DNA from 2 places in the Streptomyces sp. NBC_01571 genome. Region 1 is predicted to be linked to the other one. Evidence: riboswitches for the same ligand, from Rfam matches in the RefSeq annotation. Region 1 holds a riboswitch; the other holds the start of a gene.
What was found. Region 1 has a riboswitch for cobalamin ahead of OHB41_RS13260 (cobalamin biosynthesis protein). Riboswitches for the same ligand answer to the same signal wherever they lie in the genome.
Positions count from the first base shown of each region.

Region 2: linked by a shared signal. The riboswitch ahead of OHB41_RS30360 (ribonucleoside-diphosphate reductase subunit alpha) and the one ahead of OHB41_RS13260 (cobalamin biosynthesis protein) in region 1 are both predicted to bind cobalamin.

Region 1 covers NZ_JAPEPZ010000001.1:2,939,278-2,946,995, reverse strand. The annotation lists gene OHB41_RS13275 (putative cobaltochelatase) at 1-205, opposite strand, end outside; gene cobN (cobaltochelatase subunit CobN) at 202-3,855, opposite strand; gene OHB41_RS13265 (cobyric acid synthase) at 3,852-5,360, opposite strand; gene OHB41_RS13260 (cobalamin biosynthesis protein) at 5,357-6,328, opposite strand; cobalamin riboswitch at 6,436-6,576, opposite strand; gene OHB41_RS13255 (hypothetical protein) at 6,765-6,989, opposite strand; gene OHB41_RS13250 (inorganic phosphate transporter) at 7,002-7,718, opposite strand, start outside.
Region 2 covers NZ_JAPEPZ010000001.1:6,707,711-6,715,428, forward strand. The annotation lists gene OHB41_RS30350 (putative Ig domain-containing protein) at 1-772, opposite strand, end outside; gene OHB41_RS30355 (ribonucleotide-diphosphate reductase subunit beta) at 1,146-2,159, opposite strand; gene OHB41_RS30360 (ribonucleoside-diphosphate reductase subunit alpha) at 2,159-4,576, opposite strand; cobalamin riboswitch at 4,704-4,828, opposite strand; gene OHB41_RS30365 (GNAT family N-acetyltransferase) at 4,893-5,411, opposite strand; gene mctP (monocarboxylate uptake permease MctP) at 5,587-7,197, opposite strand; gene OHB41_RS30375 (DUF3311 domain-containing protein) at 7,194-7,475, opposite strand.

The sequences.
Region 1 (7,718 bases):
CCGGATCGCACGAGAAACGGCACCCGGCGACGACGTCCACCTCCGGCATGAGCACGGAGAGCGCGCGCACGGCCGTGGACTTGGCGGTGCCCTTCTCGCCGCGGACCAGCACACCGCCCACCGCCGGTGAGACGGCGTTCAGCAGCAGCGCGAGCCGCAGGTCGTCCTGGCCGACCACGGCCGTGAACGGGAACGGGGTACTCACTGGTCGTCGCCCTCCAAGTCGCCTTCGAGCTCCAGATAGGTGGCGCGCAGCCGCTCCAGGGTGTCCGCGTCCGGCTCGGCCCACAGCCCCCGGTCGGCGGCCTCCAGGAGGCGTTCGGTGATCCCGCGCAGCGCCCACGGGTTGGACTTCTTCATGAAGTCCTGGTTCTCCGCGTCGAAGACGTACTTCGCGCTGAGCTTCTCGTACATCCAGTCGTCCACGACCCCGGCCGTGGCGTCGTAGCCGAAGAGGTAGTCGACGGTCGCCGCCATCTCGAAGGCCCCCTTGTAGCCGTGCCGGCGCATCGCCGCCATCCAGCGCGGGTTGACCACCCGGGCGCGGAAGACACGGTGCGTCTCCTCGCCGAGGGTGCGGGTCCTCACCTGGTCGGGCACGGCCGAGTCACCGACGTACGCCTCCGGGCTCGCGCCCGTCAGATGGCGCACCATGGCCACCATGCCACCGTGGTACTGGAAGTAGTCGTCCGCGTCGACGAGGTCGTGCTCGCGGGTGTCGACGTTCTTCGCCGCCACCGCGATGCGGCGGAACGCGGTCTCCATGTCGCCGCGCGCCGCCCGGCCGTCCAGGCCGCGCCCGTAGGCGTAGCCGCCCCACACCGCGTACACCTCGGCGAGGTCCGCGTCGGAGCGCCAGTTGCGGGCGTCGATCAGCGGCAGCAGACCGGCCCCGTAGGCACCCGGCTTGGAGCCGAAGATGCGCGAGGTGGCGCGCCGCCGGTCGCCGTGCTCGGCGGTGTCCTCGTCGGCGTGCGCGCGGACGTAGTTGAGGTCGGCCGGCTCGTCCAGCTCCGCCACCGCCCGCACCGCGTCGTCGATGAGGCCGACCACGTGCGGGAACGCGTCCCGGAAGAAGCCGGAGATGCGCACCGTGACGTCGATGCGCGGCCGGCCCAGCTCCTCGGCGGAGACGATCTCGAAACCGGTCACCCGGCGCGAGGCGTCGTCCCAGACCGGGCGGCAGCCCAGCAACGCCAGGATCTCCGCGATGTCGTCGCCCTGGGTGCGCATCGCGGACGTGCCCCAGACCGTCAGACCGACGGACTTCGGGTACGCGCCGGTGTCCTGCAGGTACCGCTGCACCAGCGAGTCGGCGAGCGACTGCCCGACCTCCCAACTGAGTCTGGAGGGAATCGCCTTGGGGTCGACCGAGTAGAAGTTGCGGCCGGTCGGCAGGACGTTCACCAGTCCACGGGTCGGCGAGCCCGACGGACCGGCCGGGACGTAACCGCCGTCCAGGGCACGCAGGATGTGGGTGATCTCGTCCGTCGTCCTGGCCAGTCGCGGCACGACCTCGCGGCAGGCGAACTCCAGCACCGCGACGGCGTCCGGGAGTTCGGTGCCCAGCACCTCGCGCACCAGCGCGGGCACGGCCGCGCCGTCCCAGCCGCGTTCCTCCATGCCCTCGGCCGCGCGGCGGCACAGCTGCTCCAGCAGGTCGATCGCGTCGGCGCCCGTCCGCGCCGGGCCCCCGACGAGGTCCGTCAGTTCCACCGGCACCTTCACCGGCGCGCCGGGCTCGCCCAGCAACTCCTTCTCGGACAGACCGAAGTGCTCGGCGAGGGCGGCCCGCAGACCCGGCAGCGCGTTCGCGGCGCCGCCCCACACCTGGGAGGCGCGCAGCACGGCCAGGACCAGGTTGACGCGCGGCTCGGCCTCCGGGCCGCCGCCCAGGACGTGCAGGCCGTCCCTGATCTGCACGTCCTTGATCTCGCAGAGATAGCCGTCGATGTGCATCACGAACGCGTCGAAGTCGCCGTCGTCCGGCTGGTCGTCGACGTGCAGGTCGTGATGGAGCTCGGCCGCCTTGACCAGCGTCCAGATCTGCGCGCGGACCGCCGGGGCCTTCGTCGGGTCCAGGTCGGAGACGAGGGCGTACTCGTCGAGGAGCTGCTCCAGCTTGGCGAGGTCGCCGTAGGTGTCGGCGCGTGCCATCGGCGGCACCAGGTGGTCGACGACGGTGGCGTGCCCGCGCCGCTTGGCCTGGGTGCCCTCGCCCGGGTCGTTGACGATGAAGGGGTAGACGAGCGGGAGTTCGCCGAGCACGGCGTCGGGCGCGCAGCCGCCGCTGAGCCCGAGTCCCTTGCCGGGCAGCCACTCCATCGTGCCGTGCTTGCCCATGTGCACGACGGCGTCCGCGCCGAAGCTGTTCTCCAGCCAGCGGTAGGCCGCCATGTAGTGGTGCGACGGCGGCATGTCCGGGTCGTGGTAGATCGCGATCGGGTTCTCGCCGAAGCCGCGCGGCGGCTGGATCATCACGACGACGTTCCCGAACCGCAGGGACGCCAGCACGATGTCGTCGCCGTCCACGTACAGGTTGCCCGGCGGCTCGCCCCACGCCTCCAGCATGCCGTTCCGCAGCCCGGGGTCGAGCCGGTCGAACCACGCGCGGTAGTCGGCGAGCGGTACCCGCGCCGGTGCGGAGGCCAGCTGCTCCTCGGTGAGCCACTCGACGTCATGGCCGCCGGCGGCGATGAGACGGTGGATCAACTCGTCGCCGTTGTCGGGGTATTCGGGGAGGGCGTACCCGGCGTCGCGCAGCGCGTCCAGCACCCGTACGGCCGAGGCGGGCGTGTCGAGGCCCACCGCGTTGCCGACCCGTGAGTGCTTGGTCGGGTACGCGGTGAAGACGAGCGCGAGCTTCTTCTCCGCGTTCGGCTTATGCCTCAACAGGGCGTGCCGTACGGCGATCCCGGCGACGCGCGCGGACCGCTCGGGGTCGGCCACGTACACCGGGACCTCGTCGGGGCCCTGTTCCTTGAAGGAGAACGGCACGGTGATGAGTCGCCCGTCGAACTCCGGGATGGCGACCTGCATCGCCGCGTCCATGGGGGAGAGGGCGGCGTCCGACTCGTCCCAGGCCCGCTTCGACGAGGTCAGGCAGAGCCCCTGCAGCACGGGGACGTCGAGATCGGCGAGCGCGCCGATGTCCCAGGCCTCGTCGTCGCCGCCCGCGGACGCCTCCGAGGCGTGCGTGCCGCCCGCCGCGAGCACGGTGGCGACCAGCGTGTCGGCCCTGCCGAGGATCTCGTACAGGCCGTTGTCGGCGCCGCGCAGTGAACCGCAGTACACGGCAAGCGCGTTGGCGCCGCGCGCCTCGATCGCGTCGCACAGCGTGTCGACGAAGGCCGTGTTGCCGGCCAGTTGGTGGGCGCGGTAGAAGAGCACACCGACGGTCGGGCGGCCCTCGACGAAGGGGCGCTCGCCGTGGATGCCGTACTCGGGCATCTCGCGCGGCTCCTCGAAGCCCTCGCCGGTGAGCAGCACGGTGTCGGAGAGGAACCGGGCCAGCTCGGTGAGGTTCTCGGGACCGCCCTCGACCAGATAGCGCAGCGCCTCGGCCACCACACCGGCCGGCACCGACGACTCGGCCATCAACTCGGCGTCGGGGACGGCCTCGCCGCCGAGCAGCACGGTCGGGACACCGGACGCCTTGAGCACGGCGAGCCCGTCCTCCCAGGCACGCTTGCCGCCCAGCAGCCGGACGACGGCGACGTCCGCGCCCTCGACGAGCCGGGGGAGTTCCTCACCCACCTCCACCCGGGTCGGGTTGCCGATCCGGTACGAGGCGCCGGAGGCCCGGGCCGCCAGCAGATCGGTGTCGGCGGTCGACAACAACAACACTGTGCTCATGCGGGCGCTCCCGGTGGAATGAAAGGCAGTCCTTGCGGCGCGCCCGACTCGATGAGCCGCCACAGCGCGTCCGTGTCCGCGTGTTCCTCGATCAGATCGCCGAGCCGGTCGAGCTGCTCCTCGCGCAGCGCCCCGAACGACGTGTCGGCGGACGGTACGAAGCGGCGGCCCGCGGCGGCCGCCACCTCGCGCAGGAAGGCACGCCGGAAGCCGTCCGACTCCAGCGAGCCGTGCCAGTGGGTACCCCAGACGGCACCCACCCGGCACCCGTCCAGGAAGGGCTCGCCACCGGTCACCTCGGCGACGCCGTGATGGATCTCGTACCCCTCGACGGGTTCGCCGAGGGCCTCGCCGGACGGGCGGGTGAGGGTCTTCTGCCGCGCGAACCGCACCCGGACGGGGAGGAGTCCGAGCCCGTCGACATGCCCGGCCCGCGACTCGACCTCGTCCTCGATGTGGTCCCCGAGGAGTTGGAAGCCGCCGCAGATCCCCAGTACCGGGCGGCCCTCGGCGGCCCGGCGGGCGATCGCGTCCGCGAGGCCCCGTTCGCGCAGCCACGCCAGCGCCTTCACGGTGCCCCGGGTCCCGGGCACGACGACCAGGTCGGCGTCGGCCAGTTCCGCGGCCCGGTCCACGAACCGCACGACGACGCCGGGTTCGGCGGCCAGCGCGTCCACGTCCGTGAAGTTGGACATCAGCGGGACCGCGCAGACCGCGACGCGCAGGACGTCCTCGCCGGCGGGCTCGGCGACCGCCGACTCCCGCACGGCACCCCGCAGCGACACACGCAGGCCGTCCTCCTCGTCGATCCCGAGGCCGTGCCGGAAGGGCAGGACGCCGTACGTACGGCGTCCGGTGAGGTCCTTCAGCATGTCGAGCCCGGGCTCCAACAGGCCGACGTCGCCGCGGAACTTGTTGACCAGGAACCCGGCGACGAACTCCTGGTCCTCGGGGGACAGCAGCGCGACCGTCCCGAAGAACGAGGCGAACACGCCGCCGCGGTCGATGTCGCCGACGACGAGCACGGGCAGCCGCGCGTTGCGCGCGATCCCCATGTTCACGATGTCGGTCCGCCGCAGATTGATCTCGGCAGGACTGCCGGCCCCCTCACAGATCACCGCGTCATACGTGCCCCGCAACTCGGCGAGGCAGTCCAGCACGGTGCCCAGGAGCTGTCGCTGCCGGCCGCCGTGGTAGCCGCGGGCGGTCATCTCGCCCACCGGCCTGCCCATGAGCACGACCTGACTGCTCCGGTCGCCGCCCGGCTTGAGCAGGACGGGGTTCATGAGCGCGGTCGGTTCCACCCGGGCGGCCTGCGCCTGCATGGCCTGCGCGCGCCCGATCTCCGCGCCCTCGCGGGTCACGAAGGAGTTCAGGGACATGTTCTGCGCCTTGAAGGGCGCGACCTTGACGCCCCGCCGCACCAGCCACCGGCAGATCCCGGCGGTCACGACGCTCTTGCCGGCGTCGGAGGTGGTTCCGGCGACGAGGAGACCGCCACTCATGTCGTACGCCCCTTCGTGAGAGGTCCCTTGCTGAGCAGCCGCCCGGCCAGCAGCCGCCCCGCGGCGCTCACGCCGAGGGCGAGCCAGCCGACGCGCCGCGACAGCCGTACGGCCCGTTCGATGTCGCCGACGCGCACGGCACGCCCCCCGTCGTTGAGGACGGGCCGGTGCTCGACGCGGCCGGAGTACGAGAGGGTCCCGCCGAGCCGTACCCCGAGCGATCCGGCGAACGAGGCTTCCACGGGCCCGGCGTTGGGGCTCGGGTGCCGGCGGGCGTCGGTGCGCCAGGCGCGCGCCGCCCCGCGCGGGTCGTCGCCGGCGACGGTGGCGAGCGCCGCGGTCAGCCGTGCTCCCGGCCAGCCCACGACGTCGTCGAGACGGGCGGAAGCCCAGCCGTAGCGCAGGTACCTGGCGGATCTGTGCCCGACCATGGCGTCGAGCGTGTTCACGGCGCGGAACGCGACCAGTGCGGGCACACCGCCGACGGCTCCCCACACCAGGGCGCCCACCACGGCGTCGGAGGTGTTCTCGGCGACGGACTCGACGACGGCCCGCGCGATGCCGTCGCGGTCCAGCGACTGGGGGTCGCGCCCGCACAGGTGCGGCAGCCGCGCGCGGGCGGCCCCGACGTCACCGGCGTCGAGCGCGGCACCGATCGCCCGCGCCTCGCGCCCGAGGGAGGTGCCCCCGACGACGGCCCAAGTGGCGGCGGCGGTCAGGGCGATGGAGGCGGTACGGGAACGTCGTACGCCACGGCTCGCGAGCGCGGCGAGCGCACCGGCGCCCCCGACGCAGACGGTGGTGTGCAGCGCTCCCCATCCGCGGTGGTCCCGCCACAGCATCCGCTCCACGGCCGCCGCGGTCCGCCCGAACGCGGCGACCGGATGACCCCGGTGGGGATCGCCGAGCAGCAGGTCGCCGAGGAGGCCGGTGGCGGCGCCGTACGCGAAGACGCGATCGGCACGCACGGGGTCAGCCCGCCGTGGGGTGAAGTGGAACCCTCGTACTCATCAAGACCCGCAACGGGCAGCCGCGCATGGCGATATGTCCTCACTCAGGGTGTCCGCGCCCTGGTTCGACGAGACCGGCGGTGAGAGTTCCTGGCTCCCGGGGAGTTCCTTCCCCGGTCACAGTGGCGGGACCGCGCCGGATTCACACCGGCTTCCTCTTCTGTCGCCGTACTTGGCTCCGGCAGTCCACCACGGGTTGCAGGACCCGTCAACTTGCCGTTGACCTGCGAGGGGAGAGTGTGCGAAGGCCCACATGGCGCGGGGCGGTGGAGGGCGTGCGCGTGAGGTGCGGGACGACATACGCGTGGGGTGCGGGACGGTGATCCGTCCCGCACCCCACGTGAAGTGATGCCCGTTTCAAGCTGTTTGCCGGAGCGCGGTCACCCGTGCGCGGTCACTTGCCGACGATGAGGAAGATCCCGTACGCCACCGCCGCCGCGCACGCGGCGAAGCAGACGTAGGCGCCGGTGACCGCGAGAGCGGCCGAACCGCCCTGGGCGGACGCGGACTCGCGCTTGGTTAGACCGACGATGCCGAGGGTGAAGAGGCCGACGAGGGCCACGGTGACCACGAGGCTGACTCCGAAGACGGAGCCGAGGGCTGCCCAGTCGATGTTCATGCTGTTCTGTCCTTACACCGTGGCCGGGCGGGTGGGCTCCGCGTCCGGGGACGGGATGGTGGTCTTCAGATCACCGGACAGGTCTCCGGTGACGGGGCCCGCGGGCGGCGGGGTGACCGCGGCCATCGCGGTGGTGACGATGCCGGCCGGCTCGGCGGCGGCCTCGTTGACGTTGTCGACGGTGACCGGCTGACGGCGGGACAGCCTCCAGATGACGCCGGCGCCGGCGACCAGCAGCGCGCCGGTGAGGACGATGCCCCAGGTGCCCTGCTTGGTCAGGAACTCGGCGGCGGCACCGGCCAGGCCGGCGGCCGGCAGGGTCAGGCCCCAGGCGACGAACATCCGGGTCGCGGTCGACCAGCGGACGACACCGTTTTTGCGGCCGAGGCCCGAGCCCATCACGGCACCCGAGCAGACCTGGGTGGTGGAGAGGGAGAAGCCGATGTGCGAGGAGGCCAGGATGGCCGTCGCGGCGCTGGTCTGGGCGGCGAAGCCCTGCTGCGGCGCGAGGTCGGTCAGACCCTTGCCCATCGTGCGGATGATGCGCCAGCCGCCCAGGTAGGTGCCGAGCGCGATGGCGGTACCGGCCGAGACGATGACCCAGGTGGGAGGGTTCGAGCCGGGGGCGATCACGCCGCCGGTGACCAGGGCGAGGGTGATGATGCCCATCGTCTTCTGGGCGTCGTTCGTGCCGTGCGCCAGCGAGACCAGGCCGGCCGAGGCGATCTG
Region 2 (7,718 bases), 3.8 Mb from region 1:
TGTCCTCGCTGGTCTGGGAGGACGACTCGCCGCCGCCCCAGCTGTTGGACACGAACTTCGCGCCCAGCGCGACGGCCTCGTTCTCGGCGGTGCCGAGGTTGGCGTCGGTGGGCGAAGTGGCCTCCACGAGGATGATGTTGCAGTTCGGGCAGACGGCGCTGACCATGTCGATGTCGAGCGCTTCCTCGCCCGCCCAGCCGCTGTCGTTCGTCGGCAGCGAGGTGGTCGAGCCGGTCTGGCTGACCTGCTTGAAGCAGCCGTTGGCCTTGGTGCAGGCCGACAGGCCGAACTGCGAGCGGTAGGTGGCGAGGTCCGATTCGGCGTTGGGGTCGTTGTAGGCGTCGACCACGGCGACCGTCAGGCCCGAACCGCCGGTCGAGGGCAGGTTGTAGGCGCTGTGCAGGTTGGCCGGGCTGAGGCCGGACACCGCGGCGGCGGCGTCGGGGGAGACCGCGGCGGCCAGCCTCTGCTTGATGTCGGTGCGGCGCTGGGCGAAGCAGGCCGCGTGACCGGGCGTCGGAGCGCCGCACAGATGGGTGGTCGGCACCTTCTGGCCCGCCCTGCCCGTCGCGTGGACGGCCTGGGCGGCCGGAGCGGTCAGGGCCTTCGCGTTCTGGGTCACGCGAGAGGTGTGTCCGGTGGCCGGCGCGGTCTGGGCGCCGGCGGCCGGGGCCGCCATGAGACCGGCGACGGTGAGGGCGAGTGCGGGGGCGGCGGCGGTCAGGAGTCTTCGCAACCGCCGGGCGGGCCTGCTGGAGCGTGTCTCACTCATGGGAGTGCTGCCTCCATCGGTTTGAGGCCGGTGCCGCGCGGGCCCGGGTGGGGCCGTTACGCGGTTCCACAGCCGGGAGTGGGGTTCTCGGCGCTGAGCTCAGGTGGGGACCCGTGACGCGCGTAGCGCGGTGAACGCAGAGCTTTGTCATGGGCATGACACATTGATCGTCCAGGGATGCCACGGGGCGTGGCACGGCGGGACGGCCAGAACGTAACCGGCACGGACGGCAATCGAACAGTCACGCCCGAAGAACTTTGCCGCTCCATAGGCGGGGATTGGCACGGGGATTGGCGTGGCTGGGGGCGGACGTGACGAAGCCGGGCCGCGCACGCGGCCCGGCCTCGTCACCCGAAGACCCGTTCGGGAGCGGTCAGAACTCCTCGTCGAAGCCGACCGAGCCCTCCACGGCGACCTGGTACGCCGAAGGACGGCGCTCGAAGAAGTTGGTCAGTTCCTGGACGCCCTGGAGCTCCATGAAGGAGAAGGGGTTCTCGGAGCCGTAGACCGGGGCGAAGCCGAGACGCTGGAGGCGCTGGTCGGCGACGCACTCCAGATACTGGCGCATCGACTCGGTGTTCATGCCCGGCAGCCCCTCACCGCACAGGTCGCGCCCGAACTGCAGCTCGGCCTCCACGGCTTCCCGCAGCATGTCGGTGACCTGCTGCTGGAGCTGGTCGTCGAAGAGCTCGGGCTCCTCCTTGCGGACGGTGTCGACCACCTCGAAGGCGAAGGACATGTGCATCGTCTCGTCGCGGAACACCCAGTTGGTGCCCGTCGCCAGACCGTGCAGCAGACCCCGGCTGCGGAACCAGTAGACGTACGCGAAGGCTCCGTAGAAGAAGAGGCCCTCGATGCACGCGGCGAAGCAGATGAGGTTCAGCAGGAAGCGGCGCCGGTCGGCCTTGGTCTCCAGGCGGTCCAGCTTCTCCACCGAGTCCATCCACTTGAAGCAGAACTCGGCCTTCTCCCGGATGGAGGGGATGTTCTCGACGGCCGCGAAGGCCGCCGTCCTGTCCTCCGGGTCGGGCAGATAGGTGTCCAGCAGGGTCAGATAGAACTGGACGTGCACGGCCTCCTCGAACAGCTGGCGCGAGAGGTACAGGCGCGCCTCGGGGGAGTTGATGTGCTTGTACAGCGTCAGGACGAGGTTGTTCGCCACGATCGAGTCGCCGGTCGCGAAGAACGCGACCAGCCGGCCGATCATGTGCTGCTCGCCCTGCGAGAGCTTCGCGAGGTCGGCGACGTCCGAGTGGAGGTCGACCTCCTCGACGGTCCAGGTGTTCTTGATGGCGTCCCGGTAGCGCTCGTAGAAGTCCGGGTAGCGCATGGGACGCAGGGTGAGTTCGAAGCCCGGGTCGAGCAGGTTCTTCTCGGTGGAGCTCATTACTGACAGGCCTCGCAGGACTCGGGGTTCTCCAGGGAGCAGGCGACGGCGTCGGGGTCGGCGACCTGCTGGAGGGGGATGGTCTTCTCGGGCTGGGCCTGCGCCTGGGCGGCACGGGCGATGCGGGTCGCCGGACGCGAGCGCAGGTAGTACGTCGTCTTCAGGCCCGACTTCCACGCGTACGCGTACATCGAGGAGAGCTTGCCGATGGTCGGCGTCTCCAGGAAGAGGTTCAGCGACTGGGCCTGGTCCAGGAACGGGGTGCGGGCCGCGGCCATGTCGATGAGGCCGCGCTGCGGGATCTCCCACGCCGTGCGGTACAGGTCGCGGACGTCCTGCGGCACCCAGGTGAAGCCCTGCACCGAGCCGTTCGACTCGCGCAGCGCCTCCCGGGTCTGCGCGTCCCACACACCGAGCTTCTTCAGCTCGGCCACCAGGTAGGAGTTGACCTGGAGGAACTCACCGGACAGCGTCTCGCGCTTGAAGAGGTTCGAGACCTGGGGCTCGATGCACTCGTACACGCCCGCGATGGACGCGATCGTCGCGGTGGGCGCGATGGCGAGCAGGAGCGAGTTGCGCATGCCGACGGCGGCGATGCGCTCCCGCAGCGCCGCCCAGCGCTCCGGCCAGTTCAGCTCGACGGCGAAGTGGTCGGGGTGCAGCACACCGCGGGCGGTACGGGTCTTCTCCCAGGCCGGCAGCGGGCCGTTGCGCTCGGCGAGGTCGGCGGAGGCCTCGTAGGCGGCGAGCATGATGCGCTCGGCGATGCGGGTGGAGAGCGCGCGGGCGGCGGGCGAGTCGAAGGGCAGACGCAGCTTGAAGAAGACGTCCTGGAGGCCCATCGCGCCGAGGCCGACGGGGCGCCACTTGGCGTTCGAGCGGCCCGCCTGCTCGGTCGGGTAGAAGTTGATGTCGACGACGCGGTCGAGGAAGGTGACGGCGGTACGGACCGTCTCGTCCAGCCGCTCCCAGTCGAGGTCACCGGTCGCCGTGTCGACGAACGCGCCGAGGTTGACCGAGCCGAGGTTGCAGACGGCCGTCTCCCCGTCGTCCGTTACCTCCAGGATCTCGGTGCACAGGTTCGAGGAGTGCACGGTGTGGCCCGGCTCCGCCGTCTGGTTGGCCGTGCGGTTGGCTGCGTCCTTGAAGGTCATCCAGCCGTTGCCGGTCTGCGCCAGGGTGCGCATCATGCGGCCGTAGAGGTCACGGGCCGGGATGGTCTTCTTCGCCAGGCCCTCCGCCTCCGCCGCGCGGTACGCCGCGTCGAACTCGGCGCCCCACAGGTCGACCAGGCCGGGCACGTCGGAGGGGGAGAAGAGGGACCACTGCGCGTCGGCGTCGACCCGGCGCATGAACTCGTCCGGGATCCAGTGCGCGAGGTTCAGGTTGTGTGTACGCCGGGCGTCCTCACCGGTGTTGTCCCGCAGTTCCAGGAACTCCTCGATGTCGGAGTGCCAGGTCTCCAGGTACACCGCGGCGGCGCCCTTGCGCCGGCCGCCCTGGTTCACCGCGGCGACCGAGGCGTCGAGGGTCTTCAGGAACGGGACGATGCCGTTGGAGTGCCCGTTCGTGCCGCGGATCAGTGAACCGCGGGAGCGGATGCGGGAGTAGGACAGCCCGATGCCGCCCGCGTGCTTCGACAGGCGCGCGACCTGGTGGTAGCGGTCGTAGATGGAGTCGAGCTCGTCCAGCGGGGAGTCGAGGAGGTAGCAGGACGACATCTGCGGGTGTCGCGTACCGGAGTTGAAGAGCGTGGGGGAGGAGGGGAGGTAGTCCAGGCGGCTCATCAGGCCGTAGAGCGCGGCCACTTCGTCGACGGACCGGGCCGTGTCGTCCTCCGCGAGGCCGGACGCCACCCGCAGCATGAAGTGCTGGGGGGTCTCGATGACCTTGCGGGTGATCGGGTGCCGGAGCAGGTACCGGCTGTGCAGGGTGCGCAGACCGAAGTAGCCGAAGCGGTCGTCGCCCGCGGTGTCGATCAGCGCGTCCAGCCGGGCCGCGTGCAGGTCGACGAAGTCGGCCGTGCGGTCGGCGATCAGACCCTCGCGCCGGCCCGTGGTGATGGACTCGGAGAACGTCGTGACGCCCTGCGAGGCGGCCTCCTCCGCGATGCCGACCGTCAGCAGCCTGGCGGCCAGCCGCGAGTAGACGGGGTCCTCGGAGATGAGGCCCGCGGCCGCCTCGGTGGCCAGCTCGCGCAGCTCCGCGTCGTCCGCGTGCGTGGACCGGCCGCGCAGGGCGGCGGCGGCGACCCGGCCGGGGTCGGCGCCGGGGAGGTCGGCGGTGAAGTCGGTCAGGGTACGCAGCAGCGTGGTACCGGGACCGTCCGTCTCCACCGGGGCCCGCTGCGCGGACTCCGCTTCCACCGGGGCCCGCTGGGCGGAAACTGAAACCGGGTCGGCTGGCGCGATGGTCACTTGGGGCTCTCCCTCGCTCGGCACGGGGCCTGGCGGAGGGCAGCGGGACACGCGACTCCGTTACGGGTACGCGTGCGTCCACCGGCCCATTCCACGAGGCCCGGACGTCGTCGTCGCCCGGCCGGCTGGCCGGGGCACGCTGTCGGCAGGTCCTCGGACTGAAGCCCGTGCGCGAATGCGCACAAGTACACCGTTGCGGGACAGTTCCGGATTCGCACCGGATTCCCCTGCGGCGACAGCGAGCATGAGCATACATCTAGTGCCGGGCTGAGGAAGCACCCCCACATGTTGTGCCGTGTCGGCTTCGAGGGGGGCGCTACGGAGTGTGCCTGAGGGTCAACTCGTAGGTGAGGAGGAAGATGTCGTCGAGGTGCGGAACCGGGTTCCAGTCGCGCTCCGGGGTGCGGGTGAAGCCGAGGCGTTCGTAGAGACGGTGGGCCGCGCGCATGGTGCGCTGGGTGGACAGCACCACGCGTCCGCAGCCCCCGGTGGCCCGTGCGCGGTCGACGCAGGCGCCCACGAGGGCCGTTCCCGCACCCCGGCCGCGGGCCTCGCGGGCGACGGCGAGCATCCGGATCTCGGCCTCGCCGGGCCGCGCGATGTCGGCCATGGGTCCGCCCCGGGGGACGAAGGTCACGCCGCCGAGGACCCGTTCCCCCTCGACCGCGACGAGGACCTCGGCCGCGGCGGCCCGCTTCGCGACGTCCCGCAGCTCTCCGAGATACGGGTCGCTCTCCCCGTAGTCGAGCAGCCCGTCCCCGAGATAGGTCCGCACGGTGATCTCACCGACGCCGGGGTACTCCTCCGGCCGCGCCGGCCTGATGACGATGTCCATGCCGGGAGTGTGCATCAGACGTACGGCGACGGGCCGCCGGATTTTCCTCCGACGGCCCGCTCGCCGCTACCGCTGTCCCGGGCCGCGCCCGGCCGTTCCCGCCCGACGGGAACCGCCGGACGCGGTCCAGGACGTGTCGCGAAAGTCCCGCCTGCCTCGCGACGCCTGGCACGTCCTAGTGGCCCGCCTCCGCGGTGGCGGGGGGCAGTTCGACCTGGACTCCCGGGTCGCCGGCGTCCGCCGTGTAGTCCGCGGGTGACGTCTCGTCCACGCCGTCGGGCGCCTTGAAGGCCCGCAGGGCGAAGGTGAGGACGACGGAGACCACCACGTTCATGACGAACGCCGTCAGGCCGATGTATCCGATCTCCCCGATCCCGGGGATCTCCTTCGAGCTGCCGCCGAAGTGCTTCTGCGTCGGTGAGGCGACCCCGTAGGCGGCGAGCGTGCCGTAGAGCATGCCGACCGCCCAGCCGCCGAGCAGCGCCCAGCGGTGGAACCAGCGCGTGAACAGACCGCCGACCAGGGCCGGGAAGGTCTGAAGGATCCAGATGCCGCCCAGGAGCTGGAAGTTGATGGCGACCGTCTTGTCCATCGTCAGGACGAAGACCAGCGCGCCGACCTTCACCAGGAGCGAGACCAGCTTGGAGACCTTCGTCTCCTGCTGCGGGGTGGCGTCCGGCTTGATGAAGTCCTTGTAGATGTTGCGGGTGAAGAGGTTCGCGGCCGCGATGGACATGATGGCCGCGGGGACGAGGGCTCCGATGCCGATCGCGGCGAAGGCCACCCCGGCGAACCAGTCCGGGAACATGTCCTCGAAGAGCTGAGGGATGGCGAGCTGGCCGTTGGTGACCTTCACCCCGGCCGCGATCGCCATGAAGCCGAGCAGGGCGAGCAGGCCCAGCATCAGGGAGTAGAGCGGCAGGATCGTGGTGTTGCGCCGGATCACCTCACGGCTGCGGCTGGACAGCGTCGCGGTGATCGAGTGCGGGTACATGAACAGGGCGAGCGCGGAGCCGAGCGCCAGGGTGGCGTAGGTCCACTGCCCGGCCTGGGCCGGTACGATCCCGCCCGCGCCGGCCGCGGCGTACTTCTCGCTCGCCGAGTGGAAGATCTCGTCGAACCCGCCCAGCTTGATCGGGATGTAGATGATGGCCACCGCGATCACGATGTAGATCAGGGTGTCCTTCACGAACGCGATCAAGGCGGGGGCGCGCAGGCCCGACGAGTAGGTGTACGCGGCCAGTACGCCGAAGGCGATGAGGAGCGGGAGGTCCTTGACGAACCAGTTCGTGTTCTCGCCGCCGCCGACGCCCATCACGTCCAGCACGGCCTGGATGCCGACCAGTTGGAGCGCGATGTACGGCATGGTCGCGAGGATGCCGGTGACGGCCACCGCGAGGGACAGACCCTTGGAGCCGAAGCGCCCGCGCACGAAGTCCGACGTCGTCACATAGCCGTGCTTGTGCGAGACGGACCACAGGCGGGGCAGGAACGTGAAGACCAGGGGGTAGACGAGGATCGTGTACGGCACGGCGAAGAAGCCGGCCGCGCCCGCCGCGTAGATCGCGGCCGGTACGGCGACGAAGGTGTACGCCGTGTAGAGGTCGCCGCCGAGCAGGAACCAGGTGACCCAGGTGCCGAACGACCGTCCGCCCAGGCCCCATTCGTCGAGGCTGTGCTCGTTGTCGGCCTTGCGCCAGCGCGCGGCCAGGAATCCCATGACCGTGACGGCCACGAAGAAGATGATGAAGACGGCGAGTGCCACGCCGTTCACGCCGTCGTTCATGCGTCGGCACCGCCCTTCGTGGTGGCGCGGGCGTGCTGGTCACGCTGCCACAGCTGGTACGCGGTCACGGTGAGCGCGGTCGAGAGGAGCACCCACAGCATCTGGTACCAGTAGAAGAAGGGGATGCCGATGAAGGTGGGGTCGACCTTCGCGTACGAACCGACCCACAACATGGCCACGAACGGGGCGATCAGGCAGAGGGCGATCACCACGCGGACCGGTGTCACCACCCGGACCGGTCTCACCACCGGTGGTTTCGCTTCCGGCACGTCTGACATGAACGGCTCCGTCCCCTCGCTGGTCACCTGTGCAATGCGCAGGAAATCTAGGCGACGGTTCCGCTTTATGGAACCCCATCCCGGGCGGTGGATGTGGAGGGTTGGTGTGCGGGAGCGCGAGCGGACCGGCTGGTGAACTCCCGTACGGAGCCGGGCATCGCCCCGACGGCCCGGAGCGGTGCCGGCCGCGTCGCGAACCGCTTCCGCCGCGCCCCGGCCGGGACCGTGGCTCGAACGTGAACG